Regions from separate parts of the Brevibacillus sp. FSL L8-0520 genome, predicted to be linked through region 1. Evidence: riboswitches for the same ligand, from Rfam matches in the RefSeq annotation. Region 1 holds a riboswitch; each other region holds the start of a gene.

The links. Region 1 has a riboswitch for S-adenosylmethionine ahead of NSQ24_RS17215 (aminotransferase class I/II-fold pyridoxal phosphate-dependent enzyme). Riboswitches for the same ligand answer to the same signal wherever they lie in the genome.
Region 2: it holds a riboswitch for S-adenosylmethionine, as region 1 does, so the genes downstream of both, NSQ24_RS03385 (homocysteine synthase) here and NSQ24_RS17215 (aminotransferase class I/II-fold pyridoxal phosphate-dependent enzyme) in region 1, are expected to answer to the same signal.
Region 3: it holds a riboswitch for S-adenosylmethionine, as region 1 does, so the genes downstream of both, NSQ24_RS24730 (BMP family protein) here and NSQ24_RS17215 (aminotransferase class I/II-fold pyridoxal phosphate-dependent enzyme) in region 1, are expected to answer to the same signal.
Region 4: it holds a riboswitch for S-adenosylmethionine, as region 1 does, so the genes downstream of both, NSQ24_RS21460 (2,3-diketo-5-methylthiopentyl-1-phosphate enolase) here and NSQ24_RS17215 (aminotransferase class I/II-fold pyridoxal phosphate-dependent enzyme) in region 1, are expected to answer to the same signal.

What each region holds. Positions count from the first base shown of each region.
Region 1 covers NZ_CP150171.1:3,453,644-3,461,676, reverse strand. Annotated here, with positions in the region: gene NSQ24_RS17255 (hypothetical protein) at 1-106, opposite strand, end outside; gene NSQ24_RS17250 (YlaH-like family protein) at 362-688, shown strand; gene NSQ24_RS17245 (hypothetical protein) at 701-976, shown strand; gene NSQ24_RS17240 (helix-turn-helix domain-containing protein) at 1,089-1,415, shown strand; gene NSQ24_RS17235 (IS3 family transposase) at 1,355-2,239, shown strand; gene NSQ24_RS17230 (hypothetical protein) at 2,393-3,757, shown strand; gene NSQ24_RS17225 (DUF5665 domain-containing protein) at 3,833-4,168, opposite strand; gene NSQ24_RS17220 (pyridoxamine 5'-phosphate oxidase family protein) at 4,319-4,777, shown strand; SAM riboswitch class I at 4,870-4,987, shown strand; gene NSQ24_RS17215 (aminotransferase class I/II-fold pyridoxal phosphate-dependent enzyme) at 5,082-6,245, shown strand; gene NSQ24_RS17210 (aminotransferase class I/II-fold pyridoxal phosphate-dependent enzyme) at 6,242-7,426, shown strand; gene NSQ24_RS17205 (YhcN/YlaJ family sporulation lipoprotein) at 7,458-8,033, opposite strand, start outside.
Region 2 covers NZ_CP150171.1:611,481-619,513, forward strand. Annotated here, with positions in the region: gene NSQ24_RS03365 (TasA family protein) at 1-131, shown strand, start outside; gene NSQ24_RS03370 (MFS transporter) at 194-1,393, opposite strand; gene NSQ24_RS03375 (MarR family transcriptional regulator) at 1,463-1,948, opposite strand; gene NSQ24_RS03380 (GNAT family N-acetyltransferase) at 2,175-2,681, shown strand; gene NSQ24_RS03385 (homocysteine synthase) at 2,815-4,116, opposite strand; SAM riboswitch class I at 4,198-4,302, opposite strand; gene NSQ24_RS03390 (hypothetical protein) at 5,178-6,143, shown strand; one part of gene NSQ24_RS03395 (IS1182 family transposase) at 6,309-6,849, shown strand; one part of gene NSQ24_RS03395 (IS1182 family transposase) at 6,849-7,639, shown strand; gene NSQ24_RS03400 (hypothetical protein) at 7,755-8,033, opposite strand, start outside.
Region 3 covers NZ_CP150171.1:5,069,930-5,077,962, reverse strand. Annotated here, with positions in the region: gene NSQ24_RS24740 (NAD(P)/FAD-dependent oxidoreductase) at 1-1,406, shown strand, start outside; gene NSQ24_RS24735 (methyl-accepting chemotaxis protein) at 1,696-3,168, shown strand; SAM riboswitch class I at 3,258-3,372, shown strand; gene NSQ24_RS24730 (BMP family protein) at 3,578-4,609, shown strand; gene NSQ24_RS24725 (ABC transporter ATP-binding protein) at 4,694-6,223, shown strand; gene NSQ24_RS24720 (ABC transporter permease) at 6,198-7,268, shown strand; gene NSQ24_RS24715 (ABC transporter permease) at 7,255-8,033, shown strand, end outside.
Region 4 covers NZ_CP150171.1:4,343,231-4,351,263, reverse strand. Annotated here, with positions in the region: gene NSQ24_RS21490 (spore germination protein) at 1-724, shown strand, start outside; gene NSQ24_RS21485 (endospore germination permease) at 721-1,821, shown strand; gene NSQ24_RS21480 (Ger(x)C family spore germination protein) at 1,818-2,936, shown strand; gene NSQ24_RS21475 (cupin domain-containing protein) at 3,019-3,528, opposite strand; gene NSQ24_RS21470 (methylthioribulose 1-phosphate dehydratase) at 3,555-4,202, opposite strand; gene NSQ24_RS21465 (2-hydroxy-3-keto-5-methylthiopentenyl-1-phosphate phosphatase) at 4,199-4,876, opposite strand; gene NSQ24_RS21460 (2,3-diketo-5-methylthiopentyl-1-phosphate enolase) at 4,876-6,087, opposite strand; SAM riboswitch class I at 6,166-6,318, opposite strand; gene NSQ24_RS21455 (sigma-70 family RNA polymerase sigma factor) at 6,470-6,976, shown strand; gene NSQ24_RS21450 (anti-sigma factor) at 6,966-8,033, shown strand, end outside.

The DNA.
Region 1 (8,033 bases):
TGCGGATCTCCCCATTCCCGCTCTTTCGCCGAGAATCATGCATGACAGAATAACCGAAGCGCTCCTGCAGAAACTGCAGGCTTGCCTGTACCTGAGCGTGCTTCATGCGAACCCCTCCCGACCGCTTCTTTTCTATTGAACGTATGAAAAAAACAGGACGAGAATGCATGCCAGTCTGTCAACCTGCAGTCACAGCATTTTGACAGGTTTCAAGGCAACTGATAAAGTGATAAGGATGGGGTAAACCAGTGCAAGAGCCTCTGGGAAACATCATTACATACGAGAGAAAATACGGGGGAGAATTCGCTGGTTTGCGAGCGCTTACCCGAAGCAGTATGGCCGCAGGGCAGGAGGGTTAAAGATGGAATGGTTTGAGGTTGTTTCTACCTATGCTCCTTCTTCAACGGAGGGACTTTCGGCTTATGACAGCTTTCGGATGTGGGCTGATCATAACCGGGTGTGGATCATTTTTGTACAATTGATACTTGTCTATTACATGGGATTTGCCACTCGTGTGCGAATGCCCATTTTAAAAACAATTTTGCTTTACGTACTGCTCTTTATCGGCGCTCTGATCTTTGGCATTCTGGATGTGCAGCTGCCTGTGAAAAGCGCTCTGCTCGTAGCGATTGCCATCCTGGTGATCGTCAAGGTCAGAATCAAGCCGGAAGGAAGCAGCAGAAAGTGAGGGGGAGCGCACGTGAAGCGTGAGGATGCATTGGCCAATTGGCTGCAGATCAGGATTGTTGCGGATGCTCGTCCGGACGATCGCTCCGCCGCTGATACTGCCGCCTTTTTTGAGGCCATTCTCAAAGAGGATCATCAGGCGAGCAACCTGACCTACGAGGCAAATGAAGACAGCTACGTGGTTTCCGTTCTATGCAATCAAGAGAAGGTCGAACGGAGATACGATCGTGAGGAGGCAGAATCCCTGCTGAGGGCAATCGAGCTTGAACCGCGATACAATGAATCATAATCACTGTTCTGAAACAAGATGGCTCCGCCTTGCATGCTGAAGTGCACCCCTTAGAATGGACATTGGATTAAACCCCTGGTAAATCCGATGAAATTTAAGGGGTGCATTTTTTATGGTGAAAAAGGGGCAAACGTTTAGAAGTTATTCTCACGAATTAAAGGTGGAAGCCATACGACTGCATATCGAAGAAGGATGGACATACCGTCGAATCATGGAGCATCTGGGGATTCCGGACCGCCACCGGCTTAAAGTATGGATGAAAAAATATAAACAGTTAGGCGAATTTGGGTTGATGGATCAACGAGGTAGACGTGAAGAATATGTTGATCAAGATCGATATGTTAAAAAGCTAAAACGAGAGAACTCGATGCTAAAAAAGTGTTTGAAAATCTGGATGCGGGAGGTGCAGCCCATAAGTATGAGGCGATCAAGCAAGTAGCTGGTGAGTATACGACTAGTGAACTTTGCAAGCTGTTTGGAGTCTCAAGAAGTGGATACTATGCATACTTGAAACGGCAACAAGCGGACCGGGACAAGCCCGTGAAAGACCTCATCAAAGTAGTTTATAAGAAGTATGATGGTAAATATGGGTATCGACAAACCCAGCTGTTTCTCTTACGAGATCACGGGGTATGGGTCAACCATAAGAAGGTACTACGTCTGATGCAAGAAATGAAGCTCCGTTCTCGAATACGCCGCAAATATCGAGGTCACTATGCTTCAACCGAAGGTGGACGAGTCGCTGAGAATGTGATGCAGCGGAATTTCAAAGCGGATGCACCTAATCGAAAATGGGTAACCGATGTCACACAGTATCGTGTCGCGGATACGTGGCTCTACCTGTCTGCTATTAAGGATTTGTTTAATAATGAGATTGTGGCTTACCACATTGGAGTTCGCAACGACAATCAGTTGGTCCTACGGACCTTTGAGAAAGCCTTTAAAAAGACGAAAGACGTGACTGGACTGATCGTTCACAGCGATCAGGGATTCCAGTACACGTCCTACGCTTACCACGACATGTTGCCGAAGGTTGGCGCCCAAATCAGCATGTCTCGGAGAGGCAACTGTTATGATAATGCCTCGATGGAGAGCTTCTTCTCGCATCTCAAAACGGAAGGGCTCTACCCTTATGATATCCGAAGTGTGGATGAGGCACAAAGGCGAATTGAGGAATATATTCAATTCTACAACCAAAGTCGACCACAACGAAAATTAAAAAGGCTGACGCCTGTTGAATTCAGACGTCAGCTGTCGGTCTAACGGTCGGGTTTTTTCTTACTGTCCACTAAATGGGGTCTTGACCAATGCTTTGGCGGGGCCCTATTTTTTATTTCTGCAACTTTTCCAAGGTTGCCCTCGTCTGTAACTGTGCCCAGGGCATTGAGGGAAAACATGGAAAGGGGAAGTACATCAATGAAAAAATACATGACCAGGCCCGTGCTGGCAGTTGTGGCTGCCGCTACGATAATTGGGGGCGTAACGCCGCTGCTGGCCAATGCCAGTACAACCGGAAGCAGCAGTGCGATCAAGGTTGTCATGAATGAAGAAGGCAAGCAAGTGACTCGCTACAATCTGAAAGAGCTGGCAACAAACGATCCGGCCACGCTCAATCTGTTGCTGAAAACGCAGGCAGATCACTTGTATATTGTAGTGGACAAACTGAATCTCGACGTAAAAATGCAAACGTACATTGAGCAAAATGAGGCGGAGTGGAACCGGATTTACAAGGAGTACTATTCCGATATTTACCTCGAAGTACGTTTTGACGAAACTGAGCAGGGCTTTGTCAGCCTAACTCCAGAGACAAAAGACAGCACCACCTACCTGAAAGGTGAAGTAACGGATGAAGTAACCAAAGTCGTGGTTGTCAAGCCAAATGGCGACAGCATCGAAGTCGTGCCAACGGCCAACGACAGCTTTTCGGTGAGCTTTGCGGCCACTGTGAGCGCGACTCCGCAATACGCGACAGTGAAAGCTTACGTCAACGACAAACTGGTCGATACCCGCGAAGTGCGGATCAACTCGGGAACTGTTGTAGATTCCGATGTTTTGATTCATACGCAGGCTGTTTTGGATAGCAAAAAGGGTGAATTGAAAGTAAACGGCATTGTAAACCTTACGGCAGGCAAAGTAGTCGTGACCTATGACGGAGACAAGAGAGGCGCCGGCGTGAAAAAGCTGTGGGACGGTGTCGGCTCCTATTCAGTCACCATGAAGGATGTAGAGGCTGACAAAGGGAAAGTATTGATTGAGGTGTACAAGGACGGCAAGAAGCTTGATTCGGAATCCGTCGATCTGCTTGTTGTCAACAAGCCGGATAAACCGACCAAGCCGGAAACGCCGAAGCCTGCCCAATACAAAATTACCGGAACCGCCAAGCTTGACGCCAAAGATAAGGAAATTGAAGTAGAAGGGGAAATCGCAGGATTCTCCAAAAACCAAAAAGCGAAGCTGTATGTAATCGCTCCGGACGGCAAAAAACACGAGGTCAAGATAGACGATGACGGGGAGTTCGAAGTGGAGCTCTCTTACAAAAATCGTTCTTACAGCGCCAAGTCCGTCCATCTGGAAGTAGTCGTTGACGGGAAGGTCGTAGCACAAGCTGACATTCCTCACGGTACGCCAGTAAACGAAGTTGATGACGATAAAGATAAAGATAAGAAAAAGAAGGACAAAGACAAAAAGCATCCGAACGGAAATGCGTATGGCTACTGGAAAAAGCATGGCCATGACGATGACGGAGACGATGACGATAACGACGATCGCGACAACGACTAATCCGTTGCATTCTTGAGCGGCCACGAATGGCAATCTTCTTTCTGCTCCGGGCAGCTTGCCAATCATTCCATTTGACTAGGGCTGACGGTAGGTGGAGACATAATCCATCAGTTGGCTGATGTAGTCCCCGATGATGGGAATCGAGAGGAATTTGCTCAGGACGGAACCGAGAATGGCCAGTACGATGGCTGTTCCGATCGTCAGTCCCAGGCCCCGTGCCAGACCTGCCAGGAAATTGATCCAAAGCAGCTTGCGCGGGGCTGTATAATTTTGAATGACATCTGCCAGACGGATATCCTCTAAAAACATGGCGATTTTGTCCATCCGGTCATTTAATTTGCGTGCCTCCTGAATTTCTTCGAGGAGCTGGTCAATCTTTGACAACAGGCGGTCTGTGGGGCTTTGTGACATCTGGTTTCTCCTCCTGTCTCCTATGGTTACCAGTTAAGTAACAGTGTAGGGAAAAAAAGGGGAAGAATCAAGCGCATGCCGGAAAGGTTTGCCTATCTCTTCCTTGGCGGGTACAATAGACGTACAAAACTTACACAAGGAGGCTTCGGAATGGCTGAGACCGTATCCCAAACGCTTTCGGAGGAACTGTTCGGGTTGTTGCAGCAGGAGCGGTTTATCACATTGGGCACCATTGACCATGAGTCTGGGGCGCCATCGCTCAGCTCGCTTTCCTGGACGTTTGCGGCATCGCCGCAAGTCATCCGGTTTGCGGTAGACAACCGTTCACGCATCTTGACCAATATCGCCAAGCAGCCACAAGTGGTTCTGCATTTGATTGGTGCTGGCTCTTCTTATGCCATTAACGGAAGGGCTGTATTGAAGAGTGAGCGGATGGAGGAGGTTCCCCTGAAGCTGGCGATGGTGGAGGTTACCATTGAGGCGGTGCGTGATGTCATGTTCTACGGTTCCCGTATCTCCGTAGAACCGCAGTATGAAAAAACATATGATAAAAATGCGGCGGCGAAGCTGGACAATCAGGTGATGACAGCACTGCGCAAAGCGGAGTAACAGAGAAAACGGGTGAAAACGAAGAGGAAATATCTGTTGACAATCACTCGATATTTCCGTTAGTATTAGGATCAACAAATTGAATAGCAAACTTCTTATCCAGAGAGGCGGAGGGACTGGCCCGATGATGCCCGGCAACCAATTTTCCTGTTAACAGGACGATACTGGTGCTAATTCCTGCAGAGCAAATCATGCTCTGAAAGATGAGAAGGGTTTGCTTGCGGCGACGTAAACAAAGCCTTCTTTTCAAAAGAAAAGAGGGCTTTTTCATGCCCTCAACATCAAAGCAGAGGGAGAGATTGCTATGCATCTGGAAACGAAACTGGTACAGGCGGGGGTAGGTCGTGATACGATCACGGGCGCGGTAAGCTTCCCGGTTTACTATGCGACCGCTTACCGCCACCCGTCTCTTGGTCAAAGTACCGGATACGATTACACCCGTACGGCCAATCCGACACGCAAGGTGCTGGAGGAGGCGATCGCAGAGGCCGAGTGCGGTGATGCCGGTTTTGCCTGTGCTTCCGGGATGGCAGCGATTCACACAGTCATGGGACTTTTTTCTCAAGGCGACCATTTGATCGTTTCGCTTGATTTATACGGTGGGACATACCGTCTTTTTGAGCAGGTCCTTTCCCGCTACGGGCTCCAGTTCAGCTATGTTGATCTGCGCGATCTTCAGGCATTTGCGGGCGCGATCCGTCCGGAGACAAAAGCCGTTCTCATCGAGACGCCGACAAATCCGCTGATGCAAATAACGGATATCGCTTGCGTAGCCGGGATCGCCAAACGAAGCGGTTTGCTGACCATCGTGGACAATACCTTTATGACGCCGTACTATCAGCGTCCACTGGAGCTGGGGGCAGATCTGGTGCTCCATAGCGGGACGAAATATCTTGGAGGCCACAATGACGTGCTGGCTGGCCTGATTGTGACAAAAGGCGCTGAGTTGTCTGAAAAGGTCCGGTTTTTGCACAACTCCATCGGTGCAACCCTCGGCCCACAGGATTGCTGGCTGCTGGTCAGAGGCATGAAGACGCTCGCTTTGCGTATGGAGCGACATCAGAGCAATGCTCTCCAGGTTGCGCGCAAACTGCGGGAGCATCCGGCGGTCACCGATGTATTCTATCCGGGATTGGACGATCATCCCGGCTACGAGATTCAGAGCAAACAGGCGACCGGTTACAGCGGCATGGTGTCCTTCCGCGTTCGCTTCTCTGCTCAGGTGGGGCCGTTTTTGGAAAACTTGCGCATCATCTCTTTTGCGGAGAGTCTGGGAGGCGTCGAGTCTTTGTGCACGTATCCGGCGACACAGACTCATGCCGACATTCCGCAAAAAATTCGAGAATACGTCGGGGTCTGTGATCGTTTGCTGCGATTGTCGGTAGGAGTTGAACATCCGGATGATTTGATTCATGATTTGATACAGGCTCTCGATGCAAGTCTGGTAGCGGAAGGGTGTAGACGATGAAATTTGCCACGAAACTGCTTCACGGGACATCTTGTTTCGATCCGGTGACCGGTGCGGCATCCACGCCGATTTACCAGGCATCTACGTTTCACCAAGCGGATTTGGACCGTCCGGGCGCATACGACTATGCGCGGTCCGGCAACCCGACCCGGCATGCATTGGAAGAGGCGATTGCCGTCCTGGAGGGCGGTGCGCGGGGATTTGCATTTGCTTCCGGCATGGCCGCGATTTCCAGCGTGTTTATGCTGTTTTCCGCGGGCGATCATGTTGTCGTGGCAGAAGATGTCTACGGCGGAACGTATCGCTTTTTGACCAAAGTGTTGTCCCGCATGAATATTGACGTTACGTTCGTGGATACGACCTGCGTAGAGGCAGTGGAGAGAGCCGTCACTCCTCGCACTCGCGGGATCTACCTGGAGACACCTTCTAATCCGACGTTGAAGGTGACAGACATCGCAGCTGTCTGCCATATCGCAAAGGCCAAGAATATCATAGTCATTGTCGACAATACGTTTCTGACCCCGTACTACCAGCGTCCGCTTGAACTCGGAGCAGATATCGTCATCCACTCAGCGACGAAGTTCATCGGCGGCCACAGCGATGTCGTTGCAGGGCTGGCTGTTACCAAGGATGCTGAGCTGGGTGAACAGCTTTACTTTATCCAAAACGGCATGGGAGCGGTACTCGGAGCGCAGGATTCCTGGCTGGTGATGCGCGGGCTGAAATCGCTGAAAGCCAGACTGGATGTAAGCACCCAAACAGCGGAAAAGATCGCTCGATGGCTCGCAAATCATCCTTCCGTTGCAAAGGTACATTATACGGGACTAGCGGGTCATCCCGGCCACCAGCTCCAATCGAGGCAGGCGAGCGGCCACGGAGCCGTGCTGTCCTTTGATGTGGGCAGCAGAGAGCGGGCGAAGGCTTTGTTTGATCGGGTTACGCTTCCGATCGTAGCGGTCAGTCTCGGAGCCGTAGAAACCATTCTGTCGTATCCGGCGATGATGTCACATGCCGCTATGCCAGCGGCAGAAAGAGAGCGTCGCGGTATAACGGACGGATTGATTCGCTTATCCGCCGGACTGGAAGACGCTGACGACCTCGTCCGCGACCTGGAACAGGCGCTTGAAGGTGTAGAGGCCGCTTTATCTGAAAGCAAAAGCAAGGCATTCTCCGGGGCATAACCGGGAGAATGCCTTTTTATTGAGGAGCTTTTTACTGCCGGTTGACCGGTATTTTGCGATTTCCTTCCGGTTTTGCGTTGCCGCTGTTGTTCAGGCGTTGTTCGTTTTCTCTGGATGGCGCTTCCTCTTTCATTTGAACATCGCGAGGGGCTTGGGGAATGATGCGTCCGACAATATCAGCCAATTCTTCCGCAATACCCGCCACGGGCCGGCCTTTTTGCATATCAGTGGACATTTCCCGCAAGCGTTGAACGATGTCGGGATCGGCCGTTACGAGCGCAGTGGCGCCTTGGGGATCTTCCTTCAAGGCTTCTGCCACTGTATATTTGATGACCCCTACTTCAGGGCGATCCAGGTGGGCGTTGACGTCGATGCCGATAACAGCCCATTTGCCCAATACAACAGCGGTGGCATCCTTTACGTTTGGTACACGGGTGGCCAGTTGAACCAGCCGGTCTGCAGTAGCTTGTGACGATTGGTTATAGCCAGGGGACGGTGCTGTTTGCTGTACGCGCTGCGTTTCATCTGCCCGTTTCCCGGGCTGCGGTGCTGCTTGATTCCCGGGAGGCTTGTTGCCAGACATGCAGGCGGAGAGCAGCAGGCTGAC
Region 2 (8,033 bases), 2.6 Mb from region 1:
ACACGACAGACCGCATTTACATGGGTATTGAATTCGCAGATGACGGCAATGATCAAAACCGCTTCCAGGAAGACAGCGTAAACCTGACGCTGAAGCTGGAAGGCAAGCAAACAGCCGGCGAGCCGAAATAATTGGTTGGCTGCCGCAAAAAGAAATCCTCACTCAAAGACGAGTGGGGATTTTTTGGCAAGTACTACTGGCCGGGACGGACGACATTTGAAGCGGTGTGGAAACGAATCCAGCCAACCCATGCAGAGACGGCGATAAACAGCCCGGCAAAGCCAAATTCCAGCCAGCTGTCCCCCAGCTTGAACAGGAAGGCACCGATTACGGGGCCCGCCGCCATCCCTATGTAGCGGACAAAATTGTAGCAGCCGATGGCTGTAGCCCGTTCATTGAGGAAAGCCTCGGACAAAAGCGTCGTATGCAAAGGCATGCCGATCCCCAGCGTCAAAACGTACGCCATGCTGCCGAAAATCAGGGCGGTCAGCGATATGTTGGCCAGCAGCATGAAGAGAACGGTGGCAGCGGCATTCGCGATGGCGGTCATCAACAAAGCGCGCTCAAGCCTGAAGCGCTTCAACAGAAGACGGCTCATTTTGCTGCTTGCAATGAATACGAGCGAAATGCACAGAAACAATACGCCGATCTCATTCGGATCCAGTCCAAAGGAGTGAGTGGCCTGCACAGGCAGGAACACGAGGAAACTGTAATAGGTGAACATTTGCGCAAAAGCGATAAAAATGATCGCTCCTCCCACTGGATGGGTCAAAATAGAGGCAAACGGTCGCCCCTCTTTTTTCGTCGCCAACAAGCCGGACGGCCTGGTTTCCGGGAGCAGCCAGGCGTTGGCGCCAAAAAGAATCAGCGAGCTGACAGCGAGAAACAGAAAAATGACCGGATGTCCGCCAAGTCCCCCCAGCCAGCCGCCCAGCAGCGGCCCAAGCGCCGGGCCCAATCCCAGCATCATTTGATAGGTGCCCATCGCTTCTGCTCTTTTTGCCCCCTCAAACAGGTCCCCGATGACCGTCGCAGCTGCGATCGGAATCGCGGCAAAGCCGATACCCTGGAGCGCCCGGAAGAACAGTAAATAGGCAAGAGAAGGGGCATAAGCGCAGCCGATGGAGGCGGCCACAAACAGGAGCAGGGCAGGAAGCAGGACTCTCCGGCGGCCGAGGCGGTCAACCAGAGGGCCGTACACGAGCTGCATCACGGCAAGCATCAGCGTAAAAACGGAAACGGTCAGATTGATCGCAAAAGCGGAAGCATGGAAGGTTTGCTGCATATCGGTCAAAATCGGCAAGAATAGATTTTGGGCAAAGGTACCGATTAAAATCGTAATCCCCAGCAGGTATAAAATAGTAGACGAGCCAACCGTTTGTTTTTGTATCATGGTTGTTTTCCTCCTTTTTTGTTTCCGTGGAAACAATATGTTCAAAAGTAATGCGACGAAGATCGAATGTCATTCATCGCGTTGTTTTTGATCAGCCAGTTCCAGTGCATCCTGCAGCAAGCGGTGCAAAAAGGCGAGCTCCTCTGCGGTGTACCGCCCCAGAAACGCCTTCCACTCGCTGCTGATGTTTTGATGCTGCTGCTCATGGATGGAGAAAACCGCTTCTCCCTGTCGTGAAAGCCGAAAATAGACTTCCTTTTGATTGCCGTGAAGCTGGTAGCGCGTGATGAGTCCTTTTGTGAGCAGCTTTGCCGTGATTTTGGAAACAGCGCTTTTCGTCACCCCGATTTTTTGAGAGATCGCCGTCACGTTTGCATCGCCGCCGAGACCGATGCATTGAATCACGTGCAGCTCGGTGAGGCTCAAATTTTTGCATGGCGCACAGTCGGGAGCAAGTCGGTTGATTTCATCGAGCAATCGGTCGTGTCTCTGTTTTCTTCGCTCCTCCTGCTTATGAGACAGAACGAGAATTTGCTGGAAGATGCTTTCCTTCACATCCAATGTCGAGCAGCCTCCTCCTCAGTATTGTTTCCAAGGAAACAATACCAATGTACCACAAGCTTCGGTAGCATTGCAAGCAAGCCGACGAAATTGTCGTTCTGACAGAGTCTGTTAACATACGTCGTCTGTTAAAAGTACATCGCTTGTTGTAAGAAAGATTACCCACAGCGTATAGTAGAAAGAATAGATTGGCCAAAACCAGCAGTTGGGGGTGTCTGCTATGTTTCGTGAAGTAGAGGTTGAAGAATGCAATCGCATTGCCGAGCATGTTGAGAGGCTTTCGGAGATTTTGGTAAAGGTTGTCGAGGATGGTGCGTCTGTCGGTTTTCTCCCGCCGATGGAGCAGGCAGAGGCAAGGCGGTACTGGGAGAACGTAATGCAGCCCGGGGTCATTCTGCTTGTGGCCAAAATCAACAATGAGATTGTCGGAAGCGTCCAGTTGCATGCATCCACGAAGCAAAACGGCAGACACAGGGCGGAAATCGCCAAACTGATGGCCCATCCGGATTATCGCCGCAAGGGAATCGGCCGCAGATTGATGCAAGCAGCGGAGGCGAGGGCGAAGCAGGCGGGGCGGACGCTCCTTGTTCTCGACACGAGAGAAGGAGATCCTTCCAACCTGCTCTATGCCTCACTCGGATATAAGGAAGCGGGCCGCATCCCTGACTACGCCAGATCGGCGGATGGGGAATTGCATGCAACTGTTTTTTACTATAAATCTATTTGAGCTCACCTTGGCCCCTCTGCCAAGGAAAAGGAAAAAGGGAAGACCATCGTCCGCGTCATTCGCGACAGAGGGTCGTCCCTTTTGCTATGGCGGGTTCAGGAAAAAGGCTGTTCCCGGCTCGTTAAATGTTCAGCTACACCTTGCTGACCGCTACCGCCGCATGGAGTGCCTGCTCCAGATCAGCGATGATGTCGTCGATGGCTTCCGTACCGACGGAAATGCGGATCATGCCAGGGGTCACACCGGCAGCAAGCTGCTCGGATTCGTTCATTTGCTGATGAGTGGTGCTAGCCGGGTGGATGATGAGCGACTTGGAATCGCCGACGTTTGCCAAATGGGAGAACAGCTTCACCGACTCGATCAGCTTTTTGCCCTCGGCAACACCGCCGCGAATGCCAAAGGTGAGGATTGCTCCCGCTCCTTTCGGCAGGTACTTTTTCGCGAGTTCGTGGTAAGGACTGTCCTCCAGGCCAGGGTAGTTGACCCACTCGACCGCGGGATGCTGCTGAAGATAGCGGGCTACCGCCAATGCGTTTTGGCTGTGGCGTTCAATCCGCAGGTGAAGCGTCTCCAGCCCTTGCAGGAACAAAAAGGAATTGAAAGGAGCCGCGGCCGCGCCGATATCGCGCTGGAGCTGCACGCGCGCTTTGATAATGTAGGCAAGCGGTCCGACAGCCTCCGTGTAGACGACGCCGTGGTAGCTCGGGTCCGGTGTGGTCAACCCGGGGAACTTTCCGTTGTTCCAGTCAAACTTGCCGGAATCGACGACGATTCCTCCGATCGCGGTGCCGTGTCCGCCAATAAACTTGGTCGTGGAGTGAACGACAATATCGGCACCGTAGTCAAACGGTCGGCAAAGCAGCGGCGTGGCAAACGTATTGTCTACGATCAGCGGAACTCCGTTTTCGTGGGCGATGGCCGCAATCGCTTCGATATCGGCGACGTCAATTCGCGGATTTCCGATTGTTTCGGTGAAAAGAGCTTTCGTATTTTCGTTGATCTTGGCCCGGAAATTCTCCGGATCGGACGGATCGACGAAATGAACCTTGATCCCCAGTCTGCCCAGTGTATGGGCAAACAGATTGTAGGTGCCGCCGTACAGGTTGCTGGAGGAGACGATCTCGTCACCCGCCTGGGCGATGTTCAGGATGGCGAATGTAATCGCAGCCTGGCCGGACGAAGTGGCAAGTGCCCCGACCCCGCCCTCCAAAAGGGCAACGCGCTGTTCAAATACATCCTGCGTCGGATTCATGATCCGCGTGTAAATGTTGCCTGGCTCCTTGAGGCCAAACAGGTTGGCCGCATGCTCCGTATCGCGGAACACATAGGACGTCGTCTGGTAGATCGGCACTGCTCGCGATCCTGTCACAGGATCGACGGATTGGCCGCCGTGCAGGGCAAGGGTTTCCGGTTTCCACTGTTGCTGGTCTGACATGGGCATCTCTTCCTCTCGTCAAAAGATATAAAGAAAACGAAGCCTTCTCCTGAGAGGGGAAGGCTTCGGACATGCCGGGCGGTTTCATCTCTCAGAATCAGCGATTCTGCAGGATTTGGCACCATGCGTCCTTGCGCAGGTTGCCGGGTTTCATCGGGCCTGTCCCTCCACCACTCTTGATGAAATGTTTGCAATTTTCTTATAGCGCTTATTTGGTATTATAAGGGGACAATTTCGGAAGGTCAATCAAATTTCCGACTAAATTGGTGGTTTTTCTGTGATTTCGAGAACGCTGCTATCGTATGGTCTTTTCTCTGCATCTGGAGGGTGGGGAGGAGCTGTTTCGGGTGGTGTACGCTCTTGGGCTTTTTGTTTTTCCTCACAGCAACAATAAGGAGGAAAGGAAAGAGCCATGGAAAATGAGTTTGCAGTAGGCTGGGAAACCTTGTCCTTGATCAATGCGGGACTGGCGCAAGGAAAAAATCGGAGCGGAAGCACAGGCCTCCGGCTTTTTTTATTGCTTTGAATATATTCAGTTGATTTTGGCGAATCCGTTACTGCAAGGTTCCTGTTCGAAGTGGGCGCCCTAGTGATGGATGCTTTTCCTTGCGCATTTTTGCACCGGTCGATGGCTGCGTACGGGCCATAACGAGAGGCAGGTATAGGTATACATATGCACAATATCCTGTGTTGAGGCTAGGGAGTAGCTCCCCTAGCCTATTGGTGTTGTTCTCGTGAAGATGGCCTGCATAGCTCTTGTCTTTTCATGATATCTTCAACCCTAACACGAAGGTCCCTGATAAATTTGTCGTTTTCTTCCTTCTCTTTTTCCAGTTCCTCAGAATAATGCGGTAGCTGAGTTTTGGAGGGGAACATGACTAATTCACCTTTATTCCTCACTTTTTTCCCCTCACGTCGATCAATTATTCCACGCCAATCCCTTACCTGTTCAAAAAAAAGAGTGAGCAAATTTCCTTGTATTTTACCTAGTAAGTGAAAGCGACAAGATGACCGGTCAAAAAGTCGTTTATCTCTTACAAAAACAAGGAGGACTTTGCATTATGATAGCACTGAACCGCATTCGAGGATTACACATTTATACAGGCGACGGTTATAACGTAACTACAAGTATGCTTAACGCACTCGACGGTCGAAGGCTTAACGTGTATATTATTCACCTCGGACATCCGGATGATGCAAGCACGAGGTTTGACCGTCTGAAATCTAAATCACATCGAGCGCAAGTCATTTCGAAATCCATTAGCTATTTGGAGGATTTTCTAAGAGTGTGGAAGCGATCAGACATTGCTGGAGAGGAAATGTACATTTCCCTCCCTATGCTTCACAACAATTCATCTACTATCGAGAAGGCGGACGAATTCTATTCTGACTATGTAGATTATATGAAACAAGTGAAAAGTACAATCGTTGATCGGTTGGGACAAACATATTGGGATAAGGATTTTGCAGGTTTTTACTTCAGTACAGAAGCCATTTATCCGATTCAGGAGAAACTTGACAGTTCCAGACCAACCTCAAATCCGATGGTGAAACTGTTGAATGATCTGTCTTATCGTATTCGCAACACTTATGAAAGATACTTTATGTGGTGCCCATACTATGGCTATGGTGCAAACAGGGAAAATATTGCTCACAATATAGGAGTTATCGCTAATCGCACCAATATTTTTGATGTTATTTGTATTCAACCAGCAACATATTATCACTCGGCTCCTGATAAGAATGTGAACTTGGTTTATAGGAGTGCCCGTAATGATGAAGTCGTGGACGTATATGGAGATCCAGTTGCTGGTGGTAAACGCTCATCCGCTACGGCCTTCATCGGTGTGAACATGGAAGGCGATAGCGATTTCAACAAGAGCAAGAGGGCAATCTTTAATGATTACATTGACACTTTTAGCCCGCTTATCAATGATGTGCCAATCGTGTTTTACGGAAATACGCTTGAAGTTGTGACGGGAACTCCGGGGCTGCTAGATGCAATTGAAGATTTCTACCGATCGTAATAAAAAAGGCGCGAGAAATCGCGCTCAGGCTGTCGAGAAAGTCGACAGCCATTTTTATTTCCCTGTATTTTATGACGACACCGCGTTAATGTGTTATAATATTCTTGTAATTACATTTACTGGCGGGTGATTATTGTGCTTTCCTCTAATGAAAAAAAGCAACAAATGCAATATGAATTTGTATGCCTTGATGAGTTGGTCCCGGAGGACCATTTGCTACGAGTTATTCAAAAGCATGTAGACTTCTCTTTCATCCGAGAAAAAGTACGCCAATACTATTGTGAAGATAACGGTAGACCAGCCATTGATCCGGTGGTTTTATTTAAAATGATTTTCATTGGATACCTTTACGGTATCCGGTCAGAAAGACAACTCGAAAAGGAAATTCAGACGAATATTGCTTACCGCTGGTTTCTTGGCCTTTCACTAACAGATCGAGTTCCAGACCACACTACCATCAGTTGGAATCGTCGAACTCGTTTTAAAAACACAAATGTTTTCCAAGAGATTTTTGATGAAATCGTTCGCCTTGCTATCCAACATCGCATGGTTGGCGGACGTGTTTTGATAAGTGATTCCACTCATCTGAAAGCAAATGCGAACAAACGTAAATTTAAGAAGCATGTTATTGAAAAATCTAGTCGAGCCTACCTTAGTGATTTAGAAGCAGCCATTAATGAAGACCGTGAAGCACACGGAAAAAAGGATTGAAGCCTAGAGAGGATGTGAAGGAAGAAAAGGAAATCAAGGTGAGTACTACTGATCCGGACAGTGGTTACATGGTTCGTGACGGAAAGCCTGAAGGCTTTTTCTATCTCGATCATCGGACAGTCGATCATAAGTACAATATCATAACTGATGTACACGTGACTGCGGGTAACGTTCATGATTCTGTTCCTTATGTAGATCGGCTACAACACCAAATTGAGAAGTTTGGGTTTACAGATACCATTGAAGCCGTTGCATTGGATGCTGGCTATTTAACTACTCCAATCTGCAAGGCTCTGCACGATCTAAATATCTTTGCCGTCATTGGCCATCGAGCTTTTTCACCTGTTAAAGGCCTTATCGCCAAATGGCGGTTTAAATATGATCCCGAAAAGAATGTCTATATTTGCCCCCAAAAACATGAGCTTGCTTATTCGACAACTGACCGTAACGGATACAGAATGTATAAGTCAAATAAAGAAATATGTAAGGCATGTCCGATGCTCACTATGTGTACACGGTCAAAAAATCACCAAAAGGTGATAACCAGGCATGTATGGGAAGAGAGTAAAGAATGGGTTCGACAGAACCGCTTAAGTAAGTCAGGAAAATACCTATACAGGTTGAGATACCAAACGATAGAGCGAAGTTTTGCAGATGCCAAAGAACTGCATGGACTTCGCTATTGTAGGTTGCGCGGACGTGAAAATGTCCAAGAGCAAGCGTTGCTGACAGCAACCGTTCAAAATATAAAAAAGATAGCACTCCACCTTGCAAAGGCATGTTAGGTGTGGTGCTATCTAAGACTTCCAGCACTTCGTGCTCAATTTTATTGTTATGAAAGAAGAAACTCCAACATATTGTGGGGTTTCTCGACAGCCTGGGCGCGAGAAATCGCGCTTTTTACTTTTCCTCTATAAACCTGTCACCTATTTCATGAACATAATCAAAAAAGTATAGATAGACCGCCATAACTTCGTTATTGCTGTTATAGTCCTCTACTTTTATTGGCATACCAGTAGATTTGTCGATATAGGCCATATGGTAAGCAGGGTTACCCTTTGCATTATTATTCGCCTTTAACACTTCCACTTGTTTTCCGTTCAACTCTACAGCCTCGACGGATGTCCAACGCTTATCTTTATAATTGTTAGCTGTTCTTTGAAACAAAGAAGATTCCTC
Region 3 (8,033 bases), 1.6 Mb from region 1:
CCGGACCGGCAGGAATCTTCGCTGCCTATGAATTGACACTGAAAGCGCCGAAGGCAAAAGTCCTGTTGATTGATAAAGGCCATGACATTTACTCGCGCCGCTGCCCGATTTTGGAGGAGAAAATCAAGCTTTGCCCGCCCCCGGCAGGAAAGAAGGATTTCGCAGGCTGTCTGCCGGCCTGTTCGATCACAGCCGGATTTGGCGGAGCCGGCGCGTACAGCGACGGGAAATTCAACATTACCACCGAATTCGGCGGCTGGATGACCGATTATTTGGCTCCATCCCAGGTGCTGGATCTGATTAAATACGTCGACTCCATCAACCTGGAGCACGGTGCGACGACAGCAATTACCGATCCGACGACCGAAACGATCAAAAGCATCGAGCAGCGCGGATATGCAGCAGGGCTGAAGCTCCTGAGAGCTGAGGTGCGCCACCTGGGCACGGAGCAAAACCTGGAGATTCTCAAGTCGATTTATGAATACTTGAAAACGCGCATCGACATGATGTTCAAGACCGAGGTCGAAGATATCCTGACGGTCAAGGAAGCGGACGGTCACCGCGTTCGAGGCGTGGTGCTGAAAAACGGCGAGGAATATTTGAGCGACAACGTGATGATCGGGCCCGGCCGTGACGGTTCCGCCTGGCTGACGGGGATTTTGAAAAAGCGCCGTCTGAAAATGTACAACAACCAGGTAGACGTAGGCGTGCGGGTCGAGACGTCCGACGTGGTGATGCGCGAGATCAATGAGCATCTGTACGAAGGAAAATTCATCTTCAACACATCGGTCGGGACGAGGGTCCGCACCTTCTGCAGCAACCCGTCCGGTCACGTCGTCGTGGAAAACCACAGCGGCGTCATGGCGGCAAACGGCCACTCTTACAAGGACCCTGCGCTGGGCTCCCAGAATACAAACTTTGCTCTGCTCGTTTCGCACAAATTTACCGAGCCGTTTGACAAGCCGAACGAATACGCTCGCGAAATTTGCAAACGCGCCAACGATCTTTCCAATGGCGGCGTCATCGTCCAGAAATACGGAGACATTTTGCGCGGACGCCGCTCTACCGAGTCCCGCATCCGCGAAGGGTTTTTGGAGCCGACGCTCAAGGAAGCCGTTCCCGGCGATTTGGGCCTGGTTCTGCCGTACAATACGATGAAAAGCTTGATCGAAATGGTCGAGGCGCTGGACAAGGTGACACCGGGAATCGCTTCCGAGCACACACTGTTCTATGGCGTAGAGGCCAAATTTTACTCTGCCCGTCCAAAGCTGACCGAGGAGTTCGAGACGGAAATCAAAGGGCTGTACTGCGGCGGCGACGGTGCGGGCATTACGCGCGGACTGGCACAGGCCGGGGCTGCAGGCGTATGGATCGCCCGTAATATCATCAAAAAATCGTTGCAGTAGCATAGTCTATAAATCGGAAAAAGCAGGTGCTCCAAAGTCTCAAGCAGACAGCGGGGCACCTGCTTTTGCATTGCATATAGGGGAGTGGCGGGCATGGGTACGAAATTCGACAGCAGATTGTTTGGCCAGCATGCGAGGCCGAAAACGACCAGTTGTGCATCTTCAGAACCAGTCGAATGATGGAACTTTTTTCACACATTCTTACATTATTCGTAGTCGCTGGGACTTTTCTCAGTCTATAATGGCATCAAGAGCATTTCGCAAGTACGACAGGCAAGAGGGGGTACATATGTTTCAGTTGGTCCGCAACACCTTGACGAACAAAGAAGGCTTTATGATCTTTATTTTATGGAATCATCTCTGGGTTGCAGGCTGGATCGCGTGTCAGATGGATGTGAACTTCTGGAAGGTCACCTCCGCAGGCTTGCTGGCAACACTGATCGTTTCTCCGTTGTACTTCATTCGCAAGGACAGCTACTTGATCCGGTATCTGGTCGGAATTGGTCTTCTCTATTACTCGATTGCATTTGACCACTATACACCGTTTCAGGAAATCTCGTTTCTCGCGTTCATCGTCCTGGGCTTTTTGGCAGCCTATCTGGACTGGAAGCTGATTGTATCGGCGGGGGCGATGCAGGTTGCGGCGACATTAATCGGATTTTACACCGGTTCTTACCAGTTGTTTGACGGCCATTTTTCGGAAGTCAATTTGCTGCTTCGCATTGTCGCCTTCGTGCTGATGATCGCGGGGCTCACCTATCTCTGTCTGGCTGGACAAGCGTCGCTTGCAAAAGCGGACAGCGCGAGACGGGAAGCCGAAGACAAAGAGCAGCGCCTGGAAGAGCTGCTGCGGAATATCAAGATGGTAACAGAGCAGGTGGAGCGCACATCCGTGCATGTCCATGAGCATGCCGAGACGACAAGGCGCAACACGGACGAGATGATGGTCGCCTTCAAGGAAGTGGCGACCGGAATGGAATCCCAAGCCAATTCCACTGTCAAAATCGAGGAAGAAGTGCAGTCGATCGACCAGGAAATTGTGACTGTCAACGAGCAAGCGGCCGTCATGAAGGCGGAAGCGGATCAGAACAGCCGCCGCTTGGCAGGAAGCATCAGCATGATGAGCGAGCTTTCCGAGCAAATGGAGCAAATCGTTCAGGCGGTCAATGTGGCGTCTTCGACGATCCGCGAGCTGAACAAGCAAGCCAACAAGGTCGAGGAAATCGTCCAGACGATCAACCAGATCGCGACACAGACGAACCTGCTCGCGCTCAATGCCGCGATCGAATCGGCTCGTGCGGGTGAGCACGGCCGGGGCTTCGCCGTCGTGGCGGACGAGGTGCGCAAGCTGGCTGAGCAAAGCGCGACGGCTACGCAGGAGATTACCGAAATTTTGCAGTCGCTGCATCAAGAGAGTGAAAACGCCGTGAAGCACATGAGCACGGGCGAAGTGTCGGTAGCAAAGGGACAGGAGCTGGCGGTAGAGACAGTGGCGTCTATCGAGACAGTGCGAACAGGCATGGAAGCGTTCCTGGAGGCAGTCGAGCATGTGCGGACGAGCATGGATCGCGTGAAAATGCGCTCCGGGGAAGTGGCGGCCGAGATGTCTACGATTACAGCGGTCACCGAGGAGTCTGTTGCCAACCTGGAGGAATTGTTTGCGACGGCGGAAAACCAGCACCAAAAGGTGCGGGAGATTACCGAGGAGCTGGGCGAGCTGAACGCCTTGTCGACAAAGCTGCAGCAATCATTTCAGCGATAATCGTAATGTTTGAAATTGCTGAAAAAAGAATTGCATTTTTCAATTGATCTGCTAGAATGAATTCAATATCAATTAAATAGTTTCACCTTACCTTATCAAGAGCGGCGGAGGGACTGGCCCGATGAAGCCCGGCAACCACTGTGCACACGTGCACAGAAAGGTGCCAATTCCTACAGAACCTGTTTGGGTTCTGAGAGATGAGGAAGAGGTTAGCGATATACGGCAAACTCTTCCTCCGGGAAGAGTTTTTTCTTTGTGCAAAGGAGGTTGTTGACGAACGTTAATTTAATTAAATATAATAATATTCGTATTTTATTCAAATTGATTTTTAATACACGCCATAAACCAACGATATTTTGTTATAAAAACGAATATTATCGTTCGGGATATTGATAGGAGAGAGGACATCATGAAAAAATTGCTTCTGGCTTTAACGACATTCGCTGTACTGGCAGCCGGATGCTCGACAAACAGCAGCGCCCCCGAAGACAAGGGACAAGCCCAGACAGGCGGACAAGAAACAGCGAAAAAGCGGATCGCGCTGGTGCTGCCCGAGAAAATCGGGGTTAACCCGTTCTTCCAGCAGATGGACGATGGAGCGAAGAAAGCCGCCCAGGAATTCGGGGTGGATGTCAAGACGATTGAATCCACAGACCATGGGGCTATCGAGGAAAATATCCGCGTGGCAGTGGCCGAGCAATACGATTTGATCATCACGTCTTCCTTTGAAGCCGAGGATGCGCTGAAAAAGGTAGCGACAGAAAATCCGGACCGCACCTTCGCCATCATCGATACGCAAGTTGATTTGCCCAACGTCCGCAGTGTCATGTTCCGCGAGCAAGAGGCTGCATACCTGGTCGGAGCGGCTGCCGGTTTGGCAACCAAAAGCAACAAGGTAGGGATCGTCGCAGCAATGGACATTCCGATCCTGAAAAAATGGACAGTCGGTTTTCAGGAAGGGCTCAAGGCGACCAACCCGAACGCAGAAGTGCAGATCAACTACGTCGGCAGCTTCAGCGACCCGGCAAAAGCGAAGGAGCTGGCGCTGCTGCAGGCTTCCAAAGGAGCGGACTTTATTTACGGCGCAGCGGCTGTAGGAGATCTTGGCGTGTTTGAAGCAGCCAAGGAAAAAGGCTTCTACACCTCCGGACAAGACGTTGACCGGACCAGCATCGACCCTGAGCATATCGTCCTGTCCCAGTTGAAAGGAACGGACTCCGCTGTGTATGAAACGGTGAAGGCATTTGTGGACGGCAGCTTGAAGCCGGGTGTCGTCGCCTACGGACTGAAGGAGAACGGCGTCGGCGTGACCTACGTTACGCATGACAGCCCGACTCCGCTGAACCCGTTCATTGGAGAAGAAGTCGTCAGCAAGGTAAAAGCGATCAAGGATGAGATCGTCGCGGGGACGAGAACCGTGACAGACCCGCTGAAACAATAGCGAGAGCGCTGATTCGGAAACCGGCTACATGAGCGTAGTCGGTTTCCTGCTCTACCGGGAAGACAAAAGAGGGAGGGGGAAAAGGTGGAGAACCGACTGGAAATGCGGGGCATGACCAAGCGCTACGGCGATTTTACCGCCAATGACAACGTTTCGTTTACGTTGAAAGAGGGGGAGGTCCATGCGATCGTCGGCGAGAACGGAGCGGGCAAAACCACGCTGATGCGCATGCTGTACGGTATGGAGCAGCCCACTGCCGGAGAGATCGCAGTAAATGGCAAGCCCGTCGTCTTTCGCGGCCCGGAGGATGCGATCCGCCACGGGATTGGCATGGTTCACCAGCACTTCATGCTGTTTCCCGACTTTACCGTTGCGGAAAATATCGTGATCGGCTACGAACCGCAGCGCAAAGGGCTGTTTCAGCGAAAAGAAGCGGCGAGTGCAGTCCGCTCGCTCAGTGAGCGATACCGGATACCGATCAACGAGAACGCCAAGGTATCCAGCTGCTCCGTAGGGGAGCAGCAGCGGGTAGAAATCCTGAAGGTGCTCTACCAGGGTGCAGATATTATCGTGCTGGACGAGCCGACTGCGGTGCTCACGCCGCTGGAGGTAAAGGAGCTGCTGCAGACGATCCGCCATTTGGCCGAAAGCGGCAAAAGCGTCATTTTGATTACCCACAAGCTCCAGGAGGTCATGGAGGTGGCAGACCGGGTCACTGTCCTGCGCGGGGGGCGCGTGACCGGAACCGTTTCCCGAAGCGAAACCAATGCGGACGACCTCGCCCGTATGATGGTAGGCCGCGAGCTTCAGCAGCTCACTGATCGGGTCCGCCTGGAAGGAAAGCCGCTTTTGCGGGTGCAGGGCCTGAGCATCCGGGAAAAACAAACGCTCGTAGACGACGTGACGTTTTCCGTACACCACGGGGAGATCGTCGGGATCGCCGGGGTATCCGGCAACGGGCAATCCGAGCTTTTGGAGGCATTGACCGGCCTGCGGGCTGTTTCGGAAGGGAAAGTCTATCTCGGAGAAAAGGATGTGACTGGCCAGTCGGTGGCAGCGATTCGCGAGGCAGGATTGGCCCACATTCCCGAAGACCGCTACCTGTGGGGGACAGCAAAGCGGGAAAGCGTCGAGGAAAACGCGCTGATGGGCTATCAGCGCAAGCCGGAGTACATGCGCCGCGGTGTCGTTTTGCGCAGCAAATTCCGCCGTGTCGTGGAAGAGTGGGTCGAGCGGTTTGCGATCAAGACAGGCTCTCTTCATTTGAAAGAGCAGGCAGGCAACCTCTCCGGGGGCAATTTGCAAAAGCTGATTGTCGCCCGCGAGCTGGGACAGAATACACCACTGTTGATCGCGGCCGAGCCTACTCGCGGCGTTGACATCGGCGCGATGGAATACATCCATCAGGCTCTGCTGGAAAAGCGGAACAATGGAGACGGCATTTTGCTCGTCTCGTCTGAATTGACAGAAATACTGGCGCTGTCCGACCGGATTTTGGTGATGTACAAAGGGAGGATCGCCGGGGAGCTGACACGCTCGGAAGCGACAGAGGAGAAAATCAGCGTATTGATGGCGGGAGGAAGCGTGTATGGCAGCAGTCAAGCAGCTATGTAAGTCATTGGTTCAGCCGCTGCTGGCAGTGATCATCGGCCTGTTGACAGGTGCGCTGGTCATTGCCGCCGTGGGCGAATCGATTATCGGTACGTATCAAGAGATGTGGAAGGGAGCCTTTGGCAGCTTCTACTTCCTGACCTCCACGCTGGCCCGGGCCACGCCGATCATGCTGATCGGACTGGGACTGTCGCTCGCTTTTCGCGCCGGGGTATTCAATCTGGGGGCCGAGGGACAGATGGTAACGGGAGCGATCAGTGCGACGTTGGTGGCCCTTTATCTGCCCGCGCCCGGCTTCGTCAAAATGGTGGCCGCTCTGGTAACGGGCGTGCTTGCCGGAGGGTTGTGGTCGCTTTTTGCCGGGTATTTGGAGGCGCGCTTTCGGATTCAATTGCTGATTTCCTCGCTGCTGCTCAATTATGTCGCCGTTTTGTTCGCAGGGTATCTCGTCAGCGAGCCGTTCCAGGACAAAACCGGGTCCGCTGCCATGGCCCAGACCCCGATGCTGGAAAAAAGCGTCTGGCTGCCAAAGCTGTTCGCCGGGATGAGCGTCCATGCAGGCTTTTTGTTTGCCTTGGCTGCTGCTCTTCTGATCTTTTTCGTCATTCGCTATACTCCGTTCGGGTACGAAGTGAAAATGCTCGGGCAAAACCCGTTCTTTTCCCGCTATGGCGGAGTGAACAGAGTTCGGGTGATGCTGACCGGCATGTTTTTCAGCGGCGGACTGGCCGGATTGGCCGGGACTGTCGAGGTATTGGGCTCGCATTATCGGTATGTGGAAGGCGCCCTGACGCTTCCGAACTTCGCCTGGACCGGGCTGATGGCGACCCTGCTGGCCAACTCTCACCCGATTGGCGTTGTGTTTACTTCCTTGCTGCTCGCGGCTCTGCAGACAGGTGCCATGGGAGTGGAGCGGAATACGGATGTGCCGCTTGAACTGGCCAGTGTGATTCAAGCTGTTTTAATTTTGTTTATATCAGCTAAATTCAGTTACGACTGGTGGAAAAATCGCAACAACAAGAGGAGGGAATCTCATGGAGCTGTTTGATTGGTCCCTCGTCAGTTCCACCATCCGCATGGTGACGCCTATTTTGCTCGCAGCCCTGGGCGGTGCGCTCTGTTCGCGCGTCGGCATTTTCAACGTCGGTCTGGAGGGGTTGATCCTGGTTGGCGCCTTTTCCGCCATCGTCGGCAATCACTTTACCGGGAGCCTGCTGCTGGCGCTGCTGTTTGCAGCTCTCGTAACCGTTCTGTTCTCGCTGCTGTTTGCCTACATGACGATCGGTCTACGGGCCAATGAGATCGTCGTCGGCGTCGCGATCAACTTTCTCGGGCTGGGGCTGACCACGTTTGCCCTGCGTGCCGTTTTTGACGTAAAGGGCGCGTTTTACGACAAGGACATGGCCGGACTGCCGCAGTGGCAAATCCCGCTAATCAAAGACATTCCAGTGCTGGTAGACATCGTTTCCGGGCATTCGCCGCTCGTGTACTTCGCCTTTTTGGCCGCAGTTCTGCTGCATTTTTTCTTTACCAGGACCGTTACCGGCTTTCGCGTGCTGGCTGTCGGCATGAACGCGACTGCGGCCCGCAGCCTTGGGTTGAAAGCGACTCGCCTGCAGGTGCTGGCGATCGTCATGTGCGGCGTGCTGTGCGGGATGGCCGGAGCCCAGCTATCGCTCGGCCAGGTGACGATGTTTACGGAAGGCATGACAGCCGGACGCGGCTTTATCGCACTGGTGGCGATGATGCTGGGGCAAGCCCATCCGCTCGGCATCCTCGCGTCCAGCTTCCTGTTTGGCTTGATGGACGCGCT
Region 4 (8,033 bases), 890 kb from region 1:
CAAAGTATTGATTGGACCTGCCGGCTTCGTTACCTATTTCCAAAACGTGGACGACTATAATTTGCGCTGGCCTGTCGCTACCTTTATCCGGACACTCCGGTTCATGGCCTTTTTGGTTGCCACCTTTTTGCCAGCCTTGTACATCGCGGTTGTTTCCTTCAATTATGAAATCATCCCGTTGGATTTGCTGCTTTCTGTCGGGGAGTCGAGGGAACGCGTCCCATTTCCGCCGCTTTTGGAGGCGATGCTGATGGAGATTACGCTGGAAATGCTCAGGGAGGCGGGGATACGCCTGCCTGCCCCGATCGGGCAAACCGTCGGCATTGTCGGGGGGATCGTGATCGGCCAAGCCGCCGTACAAGCGGGGATTGTCAGCAACATCATGGTAATCGTCGTCGCGTTCACGGCGATTGCCTCGTTTATCATCCCCAATTACGATATGGCTTCCGCCGTCCGCCTGGTTCGCTTTTTGATGATGGGGCTGTCGGCCATGTTCGGCATCGTGGGGATTGTCATCGGCTTGATGGGATTGATCGGGCATATGATTGCGCTGGAAAGCCTTGGCGTCCCCTATGGGGCTCCGCTGGCGCCTGCGAGATTTGCCGATTGGAAGGACCTGATTCTCCGGATCCCCTTGTGGGATATGGACAAGCGGCCGGTCAGCGCCAGAGCGGTCCAGACCAAAAGGCAGGGTACATCCGGCTCGGGGGAGGAAGGACAGTGAACCCATACGCGACCCGACAGATTACTGTCCTCCAATACATTTTTTTTATCCATGGAGCCCAGGTAGGAATCGGCATTTTGACCATCCCTCGCGATGTAGCGGAAATTGCCGGTACGGATGGATGGATCGGGATTATTCTCGGATGGCTTGCCGCGATTATGGCCAGCTTGATCATTGTCAACACGATGAAGAGGTATCCGGAATGCACCATCATTGACCTGATGCCACTATTCTTTGGAAAATGGCTGGGGAAGTGCCTGATCGCGGTGATTGTGCTCTATTGCGCATACGCTGCCACTACTGTGTTGGCCAATACGGGCGGCATCTTGAAGGTTTGGCTCCTGCCGCTCACTCCTTTTTATCAGATCATGATTTTGCTTTTGATTCCTGTTCTGTTTTTGGTCGGCAAAGGAGTAAAGACGTTGGCGCGGTATGCGGAATTGATTTTTTACTTAAGCCTATGGGTGCCGATCGCTTTGATCGTTTCTCTGAAGGAGCCTCAGTATCTGTATCTTCTGCCCGTTTTGAAGGAGGGCTGGGGACCTGTTCTGAAGGCTGTGCCAACCACGATTCTCTCCTTTTTAGGCTTTGAGCTGGCCTTTTTTCTGTACCCGCATCTGCAAAAGAAACAGTTTGCCGCTGTTGGAATTGTCATTGCCAATACGCTATCGATGCTTCTGTTTCTGTTCGTCACCCTGATTGCTTATGTCATCTTCAGCCCGGATCAAATCACAAAGTTTATCTGGCCTGTTTTAAGCATGTGGAAAGGGGTAGAATACCGGTTTCTGGAAAGGATCGACATCCTGTTTCTTGCTTTCTATCTGTTTATCATTTCGACAACCTGGATGCCGTACATGTACTTTACGGTTTTTGGAGCAGGCCGGTTGTTCAAAAAGTCCAATGAGAAAAAATACCTGCTTGGCTTTATGGCTTTGCTCGTAGCAGTGACAATGTTTTACACCCCTTCCTTTTTCGATATTCGAAAGCTGGGGGAAACATGGAGCAAAGCAGGGATGATTTTCGGATATGCTGTTCCCTTTTTCTTGTGGGGGTATGAGCGCCTGTTTCACAAATACCGGCAGAGGAGGATGCCATGATCCGGCGATTGCACTTCCTGATCCTGACAATGCTGTTGGCCATACTGCCGGGGTGCGCTGATTTGCGAAATCTGGAGGATGTCACCTTGGCGCTCATGGCGGGGATAGACCTGAGCGAAAAAAATGAGCTCTTGTTCTACGTATCAAGTCCTGTATTCAGCAAAGACGCGAAAAAGAAGGTAGAGGAGTACGGAGTAAGAGCCGATAGTATCCGCCAGTCGACCAAAAGGTTTGATGCGCTCGTGACGGCCCTGACGGTAGGAGGAAAAATCCAGTTCATCGTTCTGGGCAAGCGGCTGTTGCAGCATCCCGACTGGTTTTCGCTGCTCGACACTCTCTACAGGGACGGGCGAATGACGGTTAACTCTCGCGTCGTGGTAGTAGATGGTCCCGTGCATTCCGTCTTTCATTTGAATCCTGCGGATAAACCGCGGCTGCCACTTCATTTAACCCAATTGCTCGATACGGCCAACCGCCGGAATTTGACGGTCAAGACAACGACGCAGGAGTTTCACCGCATGATGGCTGAGAAGGGAATGACGCCCTCTATAACGGAGTTCAAAGAGCGAAATAGCGTTGTAGAGGTCATGGGTACGGCTCTGTTGGACCACCAAGGGAAATACGTCACGCTGCTCCTTCCCAAAGATACCATTCTGCTTCAGATTCTCATCCACAAATTGCAGGGAGAAATGACGCTGACAGTGCCGTTGCCAGGGCAATCAGATCAGCAGAAAGTAATCAAGCCGCGGGTCTCCTTCTTTGTGAAGGATGTAACCAGAACAGTAAAAACCGGATACCGCGACAACCGTTTTCGATTTGATGTAGAATTGCAAATGGAAATCTCCCTGGCGGAGCAAATGTTCCCGGTTGAACCGGCAAAGCAATACAAGAAACTGGAACAGTTGATTGAGAAGCAGTTGGCCCAAAAGTACGCCGACCTGATCAAACAATTTCAAAAACAAAAGGTAGATCCTGTCGGCTTCGGGGTGTACGCCCGGGCGTACCAGTACAAGGAATGGAAAAAGGTTCAGGATGATTGGCCGGCGGCATTTGCCAAAGCAGAGGTGCGGGTCAAGCCTGTTATCTCTATCAAAGGAATTGGCATTACGGAATAAAAAACTCTCTTGAGCCAGGCGGAAATGCCGGATGCGGCCAATCCGCCAAGCTCAAGAGAGGGCTCTTTCTGTTATCCGTAAATTAATAAATCGCTTCCCAGCCTGCAGGAGTGACGAACAGGCGGATCGCCTTGATCTTGCGGTCGTCCATCAATGTAAAGTAGTGGCGATAGTTCGGAGGAACGGAGATGAGGTCGCCCGGCTCCATTTCCACATCGAAGTAGCGGTCGTCTTTTCCTTTGATGGCAAAAATGCCGTGGCCGTCTACGCAAAAACGGCATTCGTCATCTGTGTGGTGATGCTCGTTCTTGAATTTGACCAGCAATTCATCCAGATTCGGTGTCTTGTCGGACAGGACAATGATGTCAGCGGTCAAATAGCCGCGGCGCTCGCTGATCGCATCGATTTCCGGTTTAAAAGCGTCGAGGATCTGCTGCTTTTCTTCATCGGTCGGGCTGTAGTTGCTCTTGAGCTGTTCGTCGAGACGGTCAACGCCCCAGTGCTCGTAAATGATTCCCTGCGTGTCCAAAAACGAGATGACACTCTCGCCGGTCAAATACTCGTTGTTGTCGTGAAAGCGTACTTTTGCCATGTTACAGGCCTCCTTGGGGTGGTTGTTTATGGAGCAGCCACAGCGGCTTGGCGAAGCTGCAGCCAGCGCGCGTGGTATTCAAACAGAAATTCAAATGCTTCCAGGTGCCTCTTCGCCGCAAAGTCGCTGTCGCCCCAGGCGTAAATGCCGTGGTTGCGGATCAGCACGCCGGGAACCTCGGGCGTAATGACTTTTTCGATGGCGGAAGCGAGCGTCGGAATATCGGCAAAATTCTCGACAATCGGGACGGTGATGCGGGCGTTTTCTTCCCAGATGCCGAGCCCCTTGATCAATTCCTGTCCTTGTATGGAAAAGGCTCGCTGGCCGAAGTACAGCTCAGAGATGAGGTTGTTCCAGACCGTGTGGACATGGAAGCATGCTTTTGCCGTAGGAATGACGCGGTAGACGACAGCGTGGACCAGCGTCTCTGCTGACGGCTTGAGTGCTGTAGGTTCTACCGGCTGAGAGTTGCCGTCTACGACCAGATAGTCCTCGGGCGAGAGCTTTGTCTTGTCCTTGCCGCTGGCAGTCACGGCAAATTGCAAGGGTTCGTCGCTCAATTTGATCGAAAGGTTGCCGCTGGTGCCGGGAAACCAGTCCCGGCGGGCAAAGGTCAGCTTGGCTTCGTCCAGGCGGCGAAAAGCGTCCAAGCGCTGTTCAAGTGTAATCGTCATGATGATGGTACCTCCTGCCTGCGTTTCAGCTCCTGCAAGATAGCGATGACGTCGTGGAACGTCGCAAACGACTTGAAGGGCAGCCCCAGCTCCTCGCTTTTTTGAGCCAGGAGCGAACGGGCAATGACAAAGTCGGCGATTTTGGCTCCGGCCAGATCGGTGATCGAATCGCCGATGACGACGCGGTAGTATCGCTCTGGATCGTAGCGGCGGATAATGGCTGTTTTGCACATGCCGCAGTTGTTGTCGCAATGCTCGTCGCACGTATGCGGCCAGGTAATCGTGATGCGCGGTCCGCTGAAGTCGCTGCCGTTGCAATAGATCGGCACATCGAGTGCAAACGGGGCAAGGATCGGCTCGACAAAAAAGTCAATGCCGCCGCTGGTGATCAACAGCTCGATGCCTTCCTCCCGGCAGAAGCGGACGAATTCGGCAAATCCGGGGCGAATCGTCGCCTCTTTGACGATGTAGTCTATGATCTCCTGCTTTTTCTCGGATGGGATCAGCTTGAACAACGCGCCGACACCTTCGCGGATCGACACCTTTTGGGTGAGAATCTGCTCGATCAACTCTTCCCGCTCAGGCGGAGCAAAACGTCGCATAATCGCGACAATATTGTCTTTTTCCGTAATTGTTCCGTCAAAATCGCAAAACAGCACGAGTGGCTTGGTCATCATTTTGTTCCCCATTTCTGCAAAGCCTGTGACAGTTCAGCAGATTCGGAGGAAGCGTCCTCCAGCGTTTGTCCTGCCACGACTGCGTTGATCGCTGCGACAAACGCTCGGGCGCCTGCCGTCGCACCACCTGGATGGCCGTGAATGCCCCCACCGGCATTGACCACCTGGTCCAGGCCAAAATCCTCGTACAATTGCGGGACAAGGCCGGGATGGATGCCCGCAGACGGTACCGGAAATGATTTGCGCAAAGTTCCGGTCGGTTCGGTCAAATGCTCCGCCAGCTTGAGCGCTTCTTCTTTGTTCAACGCCACATTTCCGTACGGCGATGGGAAGAGCACCAGGTCTGCGCCAGCCAAGCGCATCAGCTTGCCCAGGAGCAGCGGTGTCCCAATACCGTAGACGGGCGACGGATAGTAGGCTCCGGCGAGCGCCGGGTGGGCCATAATCGGCACCTGAACATCCGGGTCTGCAGCCAGTCGGTGCAGGGCATCGTAGCCAAAGGCAAGCACGTTAAACAGCAGGCAGTCTGCGCCGGCTTCCACAGCTCTCTTGGCACGTTCGGTCAAGTCGGTGACCGGCCCGGTCAGATTGGCCGCATACAGAACCGGTTTCCCTGTTTCCGCTTCTGTTTCCCGGGCAATCTGTTTAAACGCCCGGATTCGTTCCAGAAAGGGAGCACGGTCATCGGCAAAGAAAATTTCGTCATCTTTTACTAGGTCAACGCCGCCCAGAGCCTGTGCCCGAAACTGGGTTTTCAGATCGTCAAACGGCAGGCCGAGGCAGGATTTGAAAATGCTCATCAAGAGTGGGCGATTATGCGCTCCGAGCCGATCTCTGATGCCTGAGATGCCGTATTTCGGGCCGGGAAAAGCGGCCAAAAACGCTTCCGGAAACTGTATGTCAATCAGCTTGATTTTTCCGTCCATGGACAGTTTCCCAAAGACGCCTGTCAACAAGGACGGAATGTCAGCGGTAAAGTTGCGAACCGGGTAGCTGATCGTAATCAATCCGCGGCTTTCGCCGTTTTCCAGGGTATCGAGCACCTGGGCGCCGACAGCTTCACCCAAATAGGGCTTCAAATCTGCCTGCTTGGCTGCGGGCAGATCGGTCCAACTGCCGACAGTCATCCCGACGGCGATCGCTTCCGCCTTTTTTTGCAAGTCCTTTGCCTGAGTCAAATAGGTGACGAGGATGCGTTGTTCGCTCAATGAGGAAACCTCCTTTTCTCGCAAAAAAACCTCCCCTTCGAGAGGGGAGGCGCTTTCGTCCGATAACGTTTTCGTCTCCTCTCATCTCTCGGTTCAGGGTCGAAGTGGCAGACTTTCGTCGGCGGCTTCGACTCTCACCGTTGGAATTAGCACCGTTTCGCCCCCCTTGCAGGGTAAGCGCCGGTTGCCGGGCATCATAGGGCCAGTCCCTCAGCCAGCTCGCGATAAGAGTTTCATGTACAGTATGCATTTGACTTGCGATAACCCCATGATATGCTGTTCCTTTTCGGGAGTCAACCCTTGTTTTGAGCATTAAAAATTTTGCTGCAGGTGGAACTTTTTCTAAAAAAAGGCGTGGTATCAGGTGAAAGGGTGTGAAGGAATGGGAAAGGCAGGAGTGGAGGATGTGTACCGCCTGCACGTCAATGACATATACCGCTACCTCCGCAAGCTCACCGGCGATGCAGGCTGGGCGGAGGATCTGACGCAGGAGACCTTTTTCCGTGCCTTTCAGCACCTGGATACCTATCGGGGAGAAAAAGTGCGTCCTTGGCTGTTCAAGGTAGCGTACCACGCGTTTATCGACTGGCACCGCAAGCAAAAGCGCAGGCCTGTTCAACTGATCGACACCTTGCCTGAGCAGGCGGATCAGGCGGCGGTCAGTCCGGAATCGGCGGCACTGGCTAGGGAGACGGCGGCCCTCGTGCTGACTGTTCTCCGGGGGCTGCCGGAAAAACAGCGACAGGTGCTGCTGCTTCATGCGGAAAAGCTCAGCTATGCGGAAATAGCCGACGTCCTCGGCATCGATGTGGCCGATGTGAAGCGGTCGATCTACCGGGGACGATTGAAGATGCGAAAATGGTGGGGGGACGGTCAACATGGCGGATAACGGCAAGCTGGAGGATCATAAGCAAAAAAGCCGGGAGCGCGATCAGCTCCTTCTCGCTTATCTGCGGGGGGAGCTTGGCGCTGAGGAGACAGCGCGATTGAGGCAGCGTCTCGCAGACGACCCGGAGTATGCGGAGCGACTGGAGGAGCTTTTGCTGGGAGGCGGGCTGATGCAGACAGAACCGGAAGACAAAGCCGCGGATTTTTTGCCGGAGGAGAAGCAGCGCTCCATCATCCGCTGGGGAAAGTGGAAGAGCAGGCTGTCCAACGCCGCCTACACGGTGGGGATCTCGCTGCTGATCGGCTTTGTCCTGTTGTTTGTCAACTATTGGATTGGCCGGTCGCTGTATGAAGATATGTTTCGCGTCTCCAAGGATTTGGTGAATTTCACTCAGCCGGGGATCGTAGCAGGCAGCAGCGGCGCGCAGGTTGGCCTTTTTTATGGCAGCATTCAAATGGAGCTGCGCGAAAAGGTGGGGGGCGACCGTCAGCAGCCAGGGTATTTCGAGACTACGAATGTGTTTACCAAAGTATCCTCCCGCCCGGTATGGAACGACGGCGTTCGGAAGAAAAATCTGTTTTTCCTGTTCCCGCTTCAGACGAAGCTGCAGGAGGATACCTCTTTCAGACGAGAGCCCGCGTGGAAGACGCTTGAAATGCTGCCGGAGGGGACGGTATCGCAACTGGCGATTTCCTTTGACCGGTTTATGAGCCTGGAGGAAATGTACGCTTTCCTGGCTCCGTATAATTTGGACCTTACCTGGCTGGCCGTGGATACCGGACAGGAGGTGCTGCATGAGGATGCCAAAGAAGGCGTGCTGCTGCTTTCGGCCGGTGACGTCTGGGGTTTTTCCGAACATGGGCTGGACTATGGACCGGGACCGATTCAGGTAAATGGCGAAGCAGATCGCCGCACCCGGGCGTACGTGGAGGAGATGAAATACCTCGCCGAGCAGGAGAGGCTGAGCAGGTCGATCGGACAAAGCCTGTTCAACAGCAGATCAGGATTGAAGATCGACGAGCGCTATCGGTATTTGGAGAAAAACGGTATCAAAACG